DNA from 2 places in the Streptomyces sp. NPDC059247 genome. Region 2 is predicted to be linked to the other one. Evidence: predicted binding sites of a transcription regulator. Region 2 holds the regulator's gene; the other holds the start of a gene.
What was found. Region 2 encodes HspR, which represses chaperone genes until heat shock. Its sites were predicted from a motif close to TTGAGNNNNNNNNNCTCAA; they were not measured.
Positions count from the first base shown of each region.

Region 1: lon (endopeptidase La) is a predicted target of HspR. The motif match lies at 1,972-1,990, and genes of this name have one in related genera.

Region 1 is NZ_JBHYZW010000004.1:270,001-274,417, forward strand. It holds gene lon (endopeptidase La) at 1-1,949, opposite strand, end outside; gene ACFXGN_RS11125 (TnsA-like heteromeric transposase endonuclease subunit) at 2,150-2,917, shown strand; gene ACFXGN_RS11130 (Mu transposase C-terminal domain-containing protein) at 2,907-4,417, shown strand, end outside.
Region 2 is NZ_JBHYZW010000002.1:460,254-464,670, reverse strand. It holds gene ACFXGN_RS06040 (hypothetical protein) at 1-208, opposite strand, end outside; gene ACFXGN_RS06035 (helix-turn-helix transcriptional regulator) at 337-1,320, shown strand; gene ACFXGN_RS06030 (hypothetical protein) at 1,441-1,911, shown strand; gene ACFXGN_RS06025 (heat shock protein transcriptional repressor HspR) at 2,081-2,524, opposite strand; gene dnaJ (molecular chaperone DnaJ) at 2,529-3,707, opposite strand; gene grpE (nucleotide exchange factor GrpE) at 3,798-4,417, opposite strand, start outside.

The DNA of each region.
Region 1 (4,417 bases), on a different contig from region 2:
TGGCCCGTGAGGGTCAGCCCGGCGGCGCCGGTCTCCGGATCGGCGAGAGACGCCTCCACGAAGAGGACGTCGCCGCCCGCGCCGGTCACCGCGAGCCCGGTGGCCACGCCCGGCACGGCGGTCCTGCGCTCCGCCGGGTCCTGCGCCGACTCGGGCACGTGGTGCGGTCGCCCGATGAGGTCCCTCAGATCGTCCGGGCCGACCGTGAACGGCAGCTCGCGGTCGCCCAGTTCGTGCTGGGCCGCGATCTTGCGGAGCAGCCGGGAGATCGCCCGCTCCAGGGTGCGGACCCCGGCCTCGCGGGTGTACTCGCCCGCCAGCCTCCGCAGGCTCGCCTCCTCCAGGACGACCTCGCCGGGTGCCAGACCCGCGCGCTCCAGCTGCCGGGGCAGCAGGTGGTCACGGGCGATGACGACCTTCTCGTCCTCCGTGTATCCGTCGAGCCTGACCAGTTCCATCCGGTCGAGGAGGGCCTCGGGGATGGCGTCGAGGACGTTGGCGGTCGCCAGGAAGACGACGTCGGAGAGGTCCAGTTCGACCTCCAGGTAGTGGTCGCGGAACGTGTGGTTCTGCGCCGGGTCGAGGACTTCGAGGAGGGCCGCCGCCGGGTCGCCCCGGAAGTCGGAGCCGACCTTGTCGATCTCGTCGAGCAGCACCACCGGGTTCATGGACCCGGCCTCCTTGATCGCCCGGACGATACGGCCGGGCAGCGCGCCGACGTAGGTGCGCCGGTGGCCCCGGATCTCGGCCTCGTCCCGCACGCCGCCGAGGGCGACGCGGACGAACTCGCGGCCCATCGCGTGGGCGACGGACTCGCCGAGGGAGGTCTTGCCGACGCCGGGCGGGCCGACGAGGGCGAGGACGGCCCCGCCGCGCCGCCCGCCGACGACCCCGAGACCCCGCTCGGCACGGCGCTTGCGGACGGCCAGGTACTCGGTGATGCGCTCCTTCACGTCGTCCAGACCCGCGTGCTCGGCGTCCAGGACGGCACGGGCGCCCCGAATGTCGTACCGGTCCTCGGTCCGCTCGTTCCACGGCAGTTCGAGGACGGTGTCCAGCCAGGTGCGGATCCAGGAGCCCTCGGGGGACTGGTCGCTGGACCGCTCCAGCTTCTCGACCTCCTTGAGGGCGGCCTCCCGGACCTTCTCGGGCAGGTCGGCGGCCTCCACGCGGGCGCGGTAGTCGTCGGACTCGTCGCCCTCGGCCTCGCCGTTGAGGTCCCGGAGTTCCTTGCGCACGGCTTCGAGCTGGCGGCGGAGCAGGAACTCCCGCTGCTGCTTGTCCACGCCCTCCTGGACGTCCTTGGCGATGGTCTCGGCGACGTCCTGCTCGGCGAGGTGTTCGCGGAGCTGGGCCGTGGCGAGCTTCAGCCGGGCGACCGGGTCGGCGGTCTCCAGGAGGGCGACCTTCTGCTCGACGCTGAGGAAGGGCGAGTACCCGGAGTTGTCGGCGAGGGCGCCGACGCCCTCGATCTGCTGGACGCGGTCCACCACCTGCCAGGCACCGCGCTTCTTGAGCCAGCTGGTGGCCAGCGCCTTGTACTCCTTGATCAGGTCGGTGACCTGGCCGGGGAGCGGGTCGGGCAGGGTCTCCTCTACGGTGCCGCCCTCGACCCAGAGCGCGGCGCCGGGGCCGGTGGTGCCCGCGCCGATGCGGACGCGGCCGATGCCCCGGATCAGGGCGCCGGGGTCGCCGTCGGACAGCCGTCCGACCTGCTCGACGGTGCCGAGGACACCGGTCCCCGCGTAGGTCCCGTCGACGCGGGGCACGAGCAGCACCCTGGGCTTGCCCGCCCCGGGCCGCGCGGCGGCCTGAGCGGCCTCGACGGCGGCGCGCACATCGGCGTCGGACAGGTCGAGCGGTACCACCATTCCGGGCAGCACGACCTCGTCGTCGAGCGGCAGCACAGGCAGAGTGAGCGCCACGGACGGCTTGGACTCAGAAGCCATGATCTCCCCTTCGGCAGTCAAGTTGAGCTATGTGCACTCAATGCATGTGAGCCGGGGAATGTTCCCAACCGCCCGTTCGCTCTGAGCGATCACTTGCGCCCTGTCCTGTAGCGATGGATCTTGCATAGGTCACTTTGACTCTGCATGTGATCTTGCATAGGTCAGCGTGACCTTGCATCGCGCAGTGGAGTTAGCCAGTCGTGGTGCATTCGTTAGGGGTACTTCCGGGCGGTACTGCCGGACCGCCGGCGGAGGGATTCGAGGTCGCGTACATCGATCCGGGCGGGTCGGAGCTTCGGCGTCCGTTTGCGGATGTGTGGGCAGTGCGGTTCGAGCAAGCCGCGCCAGTACGCACGTTTCAGTCGTACCGGGGCCAGCGGCATCTTCCGGGGCTGTGGTGGTCGTCGACGGTCGGCGGCCACATCGGGTATGAGTCCTGGCTGGAGCGCGATCACGTCATGCTGATGGACTTCGACCCGTCAGTGGTCGGGATCTCCTCTCAGCCGTTCTGGCTGTTCTGGCAGTCGGAGTCGGGCAAGGGCATTTCGCATGCGCCGGACTACTTTGCCCGTAGGGACGACGGCTCTGCGGTCGTAATCGACTGCCGTCCGGCAAACCGGCGCAAGCCGAGGGACCTGGCGAAGTTCGAGGCGACGCGGGCGGCCTGTGATCAGGTGGGGTGGGAGTTCCGTCTGGTGGGGGCACCGGACGCAATCGTGGTACGCAACGTCCGGTGGCTGGCCGGATACCGGCATCCGCGGCACCGCATGGAACCGGTGGTCTCCGAGCTACTGCAAGTGTTCACTGAGCCACAGCCGCTGATGGACGGAGCTTCGGCAGCAGGGGAACCGATCACGGTGCTGCCGGTGCTGTTCCATCTGCTCTGGTCGCACGAGCTGGCCGCGAGCGTGACGGTTCCGCTGCACGCCGCCACGGTGGTGTCTACGGAGGTGGCCGATGGCTGCTGACGGCCAGGCCGTTCTACGACCCGGCGACTGGATCACCTACGACGACGCGGACCACCAGGTGGTGGCGCTCTTCGGCACGTCGGTGCGGCTGCGCTCAGCGGCCGGAGTGGAGTCGGTGGTGCTGGCGTCGCACCTGATGGCTGCACCAGACTTCGCCGTCACCGGCGCCGAGCCGCTGCCCGCGCTGGAACCTTTCGGGCTGCTGGCGACGCTCCCGGAGCCGGTGCAGGCAGCGGCAAAGGAGTGGGAAGCCCACATCGTGGAGGTCGAGACGGGGCTGGCCGCCGGTGTCGAGCCAGGCGCGCCGCCGCGACCGCAGTACGACCCGGCGTCGCGTTCGTTGGTCGAGCGGGCCCAGGCGAAGGCGGACGAGCTGGGGGTGAGTCTGCGCACCGTGCAGGGCAAGCGGGCACGCTATGCCCGTCAAGGGCTTTGGGGCCTGGTTGATCAGCGGTTGGTGCGGATGCCGGAGGCGACAGGCCGTGCGGATGCCCGGCTGGTGGCGGCGATCCACGAGGCCCTGGAGGCCGAGACTCACGTCTCAACGGGAACCCGCTCCCGCCTGATCCGCCGGGTGATCAAGCTAGTGGAGGCCACCCACGGCGAAGGGGTCGTGCCTCTGCCGAGCAAGAACACCTTCTACAAGCTGATCGAAGTGCTGTCCGCGGGCAAGCACACCTTCGGCTCGGCGGTAACGCGCCGGCAGACGGCGAACCGGCCCGCTGGCCCGTTCACGCCGTCGTTCGCGGACCGGCCCGGGGAACAGGTTCAGATCGACTCCACCCCACTGGATGTGATGGTGGTGCTCGATTCGGGGCTCACCGTCCGCGCGGATCTGACGATCGCGGTCGATGTCGCCACCCGCACGATCTGCGCGGCAGTGCTGAGGCCGATGGGCACCAAGGCGGTGGACGCCTCGCTGCTGCTGGCACGGACGCTGGTGCCCGAGCCCATGCGGCCGAGCTGGCCCTCCGCCCTGCGGATGGCGGCCTCGCGAATGCCGCATCGGCGGCTAATGGACGTGGACACACGGATGGAGCAGGCCGCCGCGAAGCCGGTGATCGTGCCAGACACCGTCGTCATCGACGGCGGGAAGGTGTTCATCTCCGATACGTTCATCCGGGCCTGTGACCGGCTCGGCGTCTCGGTCCAAAGAGCACGCCCGCGCACGCCGACCGACAAGGGGATCGTTGAGGCGACGTTCTCCGCTATCAACACGCTGTTTGTCCAGCACTTGGCTGGCTACACCGGGCGGGACGTCTCCCGCCGCGGCGAGCGAGTCGAAGACCGGGCCGTCTGGACAGTTCCCGAACTCCAGGAGCTGCTGGACGAGTGGTTGCTGGCCGGATGGCAGGCCCGGCCGCACGATGCCCTGCGCGATCCGTTCCGGCCGAAGAAGCCGATGTCACCGAACGACAAGTACGCCTCGCTGGTCGCAGCCTGCGGCTACCTGCCGCTGGTACTGCGCAGGGAGGATTACCTGGAACTGCTGCCCGTGGC
Region 2 (4,417 bases):
CGACGTGCTCCCGGGGGGCGGACTCCCACGAAGGCTCGTCCGGCCCTGCCCACACCTCGTGTGCCGGGGTGCTCTCCCACGAGGGCTCGTCCGGCCCCGCCACGTGATGCGCCGGGGTGCTCTCCCACGAGGGCTCGCCGACGGCGAGTGCGCCGAGAGCAGCCGCCGCAACGGCTATGGCGCTAAGTGCACGAACCATCCTGGTCATGGCCGATCTCCACCTCTTTTGATCACTACCTCCCCCCCGCGACTAAGACGATGGCTCACTCACGACCCTTTTCACCAGCCAACCCGGGCATCATGTTCCTGTAATTCATGACCCTGAGGGGGGTGCAAATGAGGCGAGAAGGCAACGAGTCCGGCCATAAGCACAGTCACGGTGAACTATGCGACCTGGGCAAGGAGCTCTACGCGAGCGCCCTGCGCACCGGCCGGATAGCCCGTGCCGACGCCGAAGCGGCCCCCTGCCTGAAGGAACTGTCCCTCCTGCACCCGGACCCGGACGACGGCGAATGGCTGCACCCGGTGCCGCCCTCGATCGCCCTCAACCAGTTGGTCCACCCCATCGAACGGGAGATACAGGTCCGGCGGCAGCACGCGATAGCCCTGGCCGACGCTTTCGAGCCGTTCATGGCCATCCACACCCAGGACCCCTCAGGCACCCAGGCCATCACCGTCCTCGAAGGCCTCAGCGTCATCAACGCCACGCTGGACCGCGTCATCGACGAGTGCACCACCGAGCTCCTCACCATCCAGCCCGGCAGCGGTCGCCGCCCCGAGACCCTCGAAGCCGCCCTCCGCAGACTCGCCCCCCTCCTCGACCGGGGTGTCCGGATGCGGACCCTCTACCAGCACACGGCCCGCCACCATCCGGCCACCCTCGCCTACGTCGAGCGGGTCGCCCCCTACGGGCTCGAACTGCGCACCCTGGAAGAGATCGTCGACCGGCTGATCATCGTCGACCGCAAGGTCGCCTTCGTGCCCGCGCGCAGCGACCGACAGGTCGCCCTCGAACTGCGCCACGAGGGCCTCGTCCAGTACCTCGTCGGCGTCTTCGACCAGTTCTGGCTGCACGGCGTCCCCTGGGAGGAAGTGATCCCCTACAGCCCCTCCGTGGACGGCATCGGCGGGGTCCAGCGCTCCATCGCCAAACTCCTCGTCGAGGGCCATGTCGACGAGGCCATCGCCCGTCGCCTCGGCATGAACGTGCGCACCTGCCGCGCCCACATCGCCAAGCTCGCCGCCACCCTCGGCAGCGGCAGCCGGGCCCAGCTCGGCTACCTCATCGCCCAGTCCGGCATCCTCGACCAGGACGCCTGACGGACCGGCCCGTCCCCCGGGGCCGCGCACCCCGCCAACCCCGGCCGCCCGGCCCCGCCCGTACCCCTCACCCCGCACTCCGCACTCCGCACTCCGCGCCGAACGGAACCACCGACCACCGTGTACGTACAGATCGACCTCGACGGGCCCGCCGGGACCCTGAGGGTCTCCGGGTACGGGCTGCCCACCGTGGAGCTCGTACGGGCCCCCGGGACCCGCCCCGACGCCCACACCCCCATCGGCGCCCGCAGGCCCGCGCTGCTCACGCTCACCGTCGACGGGGAACCGGCCGGGATCAGGCCCGCGCGCGGGCGGCTGCTCCGGCACTCCTACCGGGTGGACGCGCGCACCGACGGCGTCCACTACCGGCTGGTGCCCTGCGGGCGCGACACCAGTCGGCTGCTCAGGGACGGACGGCGGCTGGGCACCCTGATCCGCTCCGGCGGCGGCCTGGTCATCGACCGCTGGGAGGGCGCCCCCACCCCCCGCGACCGCGCCGTCGGCACCGCGCTGGCCGTCGCGTTCGGCACGGGGGCGGCCCCGTGGTGGGAGACGGTCGGCGGCATCGCGGCCGAACTCCTCCTCCCGTAGGGGCCGTCGCAGGGTCGCCGCAGGGCCTTTGTCGGGCCGTCGCAGAGCCGCCGGAGGGGCCAACGTGGGGGTCCCGCCCCGCCCCGCCGGGCCCGGAGACGCCGCGAGGCCCCTCCCCGGGTGGGGAAGGGGCCTCGCGGCATCCGGAAAGGGGCTCGCGCCCCCGGTCCTACTCGCTCCGCTTGGGACGCCAGACCACCAGCGCGCTCGTCTGCTGCACGTCCTGGTACGGCACCAGGTCGCGCCGGTACGAGGCGTGCACCTGGGCCTCGCGCTGCCGCATCGCCGCCGCGGCCCCGTCGACGGCCGCCGACAGCTCCGCGATCCGGCTCTGCAACGCCGCGACCTGGTGCTCCAGTTCGATGATCCGCTTGATCCCGGCCAGGTTGATGCCCTCGTCCTGCGACAGCTGCTGCACCTGACGGAGCAGCTCGATGTCACGGGCCGAGTAGCGCCTGCCCCGGCCGGCCGTACGGTCCGGGGAGACCAGACCGAGCCGGTCGTACTGCCGCAGGGTCTGCGGATGCAGACCCGAGAGCTGGGCCGCCACCGAGATGACGTACACCGGCGACTCGTCGGTCAGTTCGTACGGATTGCGTCGGCGTCCGTCCACCGGGTCACGCTCCCTTCGCGGCCTGGAACAGCTCTGCCCGGGGGTCCTCCGAGGCGGTCGCCTCGCGGTAGGTCTCCAGGGCCTCACGTGCCTTGTCGTCCAGTTCCCTCGGCACCGCGACCTCGACCGTCACGAGGAGGTCGCCCCGGGTGCCGTCCTTGCGGACCGCGCCCTTGCCACGGGCGCGCATGGTCCGGCCGTTCGGGGTGCCCGCGGGCAGCTTGAGGGTGACCGGGGGTCCGCCGAGCGTCGGCACCTTGACCTCGCCGCCGAGCGCCGCCTCCGCGAAGGAGACCGGCACGGTCACGGTGAGGTTGTCGTCCTTGCGGCCGAAGACCGGGTGGGCGTCGACGTGCACGACGACGTACAGGTCGCCGTTCTGCCCGCCGCGCTCGCCCGGCGCTCCCTTGCCCCGCAACCGGATCTTCTGGTTGTCGCTCACGCCCGCCGGGATGCGGACCTGCATGGTCCGCGAGGACTTGGCGCGCCCGCTGCCCTTGCAGACCTCGCAGGGGTTCTCCGCGATCAGACCGCGGCCCTTGCAGTCCACGCACGGGTCGGTCAGCGAGAAACCGCCGCCGCTGCCGCGCGAGACCTGCCCGGTGCCGACACAGGTCGGGCAGACCCGGGGGGTGCCGTTCTTGTCGCCGGTGCCGGAGCACGCGGTGCACGGCTGCTGGCTGGACATCCGCAGCGGCACGGTGGCGCCCTCGATGGCCTCGGTGAAGCTGAGCGTCACCTCGGACTCGATGTCCTGGCCCCGCCGGGGCTGGGTGCGGGGACCCGCTCCGCCGCCCCGGTTGAACAGTCCGCCGAAGACGTCCCCGATCCCGCCACCGCCGCCGCCGAAGCCACCGGCCCCGCCCTGGGCGCCCCCGAAGAGGTCGCCCAGGTCGAAGTTGAACGAGCCGCCGCCCCCGGGGCCACCGGCCCGCAGGCCGCCGTTCCCGAAGAGGGCGCGGGCCTCGTCGTACTCCTTGCGCTTCTTGGGGTCGCCGATGACGTCGTTCGCCTCGGAGATCTCCTTGAAGCGCTCCTCGGCCCTGGCGTCGCCCTTGTTGGCGTCCGGGTGGTTCTCGCGGGCGAGCTTCCGGTACGCCTTCTTGATCTCGGCCTCGGTGGCGTCCTTGGGGACGCCGAGGACCTTGTAGTAGTCCTTCTCGACGAAGTCCTTCGTGCTCATCGACGTCCCTCCTTCCGGACTGCTCCGGTGTTCGTCCCTGCTCCGGTGGTCACCGGGGTTCCGGTGACCACCGTGGTGGAGAGCGGTGCGTCACCCCTCGTCGGGGGCACCGCTCTCCTCGTCGGCGGACGGCTTCGCGTCGTCCTTGGCCGGTGCCGCGCCCGGCTGGGGCTCGGCGACGGCCACGCGGGCGGGCCGGATGGTCCGCTCGCCGATCCGGTACCCCGGCTGCAGGATCGCCACGCACGTCGTCTCCGTGACGTCCGGCGCGTACGAGTGCATCAGGGCCTCGTGGATCGTCGGGTCGAAGGGCTCGCCCTCCTTGCCGAACTGCTGCAGACCCATCTTGGCGACGACGGTCTCCATCGATTCGGCGACCGACTTGAACCCGCCCACGAGCTCGCCGTGGTCCCGGGCCCGGCCGACGTCGTCGAGCACGGGAAGGAGCTCGGACAGGAGGTTCGCGACGGCGATCTCCTTGACCGTGATCCGGTCCCGCTCCACGCGGCGGCGGTAGTTCTGGTATTCGGCCTGGAGCCGCTGGAGGTCCGCGGTGCGCTCGTCGAGCGCGGTACGGGTCTGGTCCAGCTGCGCCAGCAGGGCTACGTCCGTAGCGTCCCCGGCCGGGGCCGCCCCGTCCGCCTTGTCGGCGGGAGCGGCGGCCTCGGTCTCCTCGGGCGTGCCGTCGGCGGGGACTTCGGGCTTCTCCT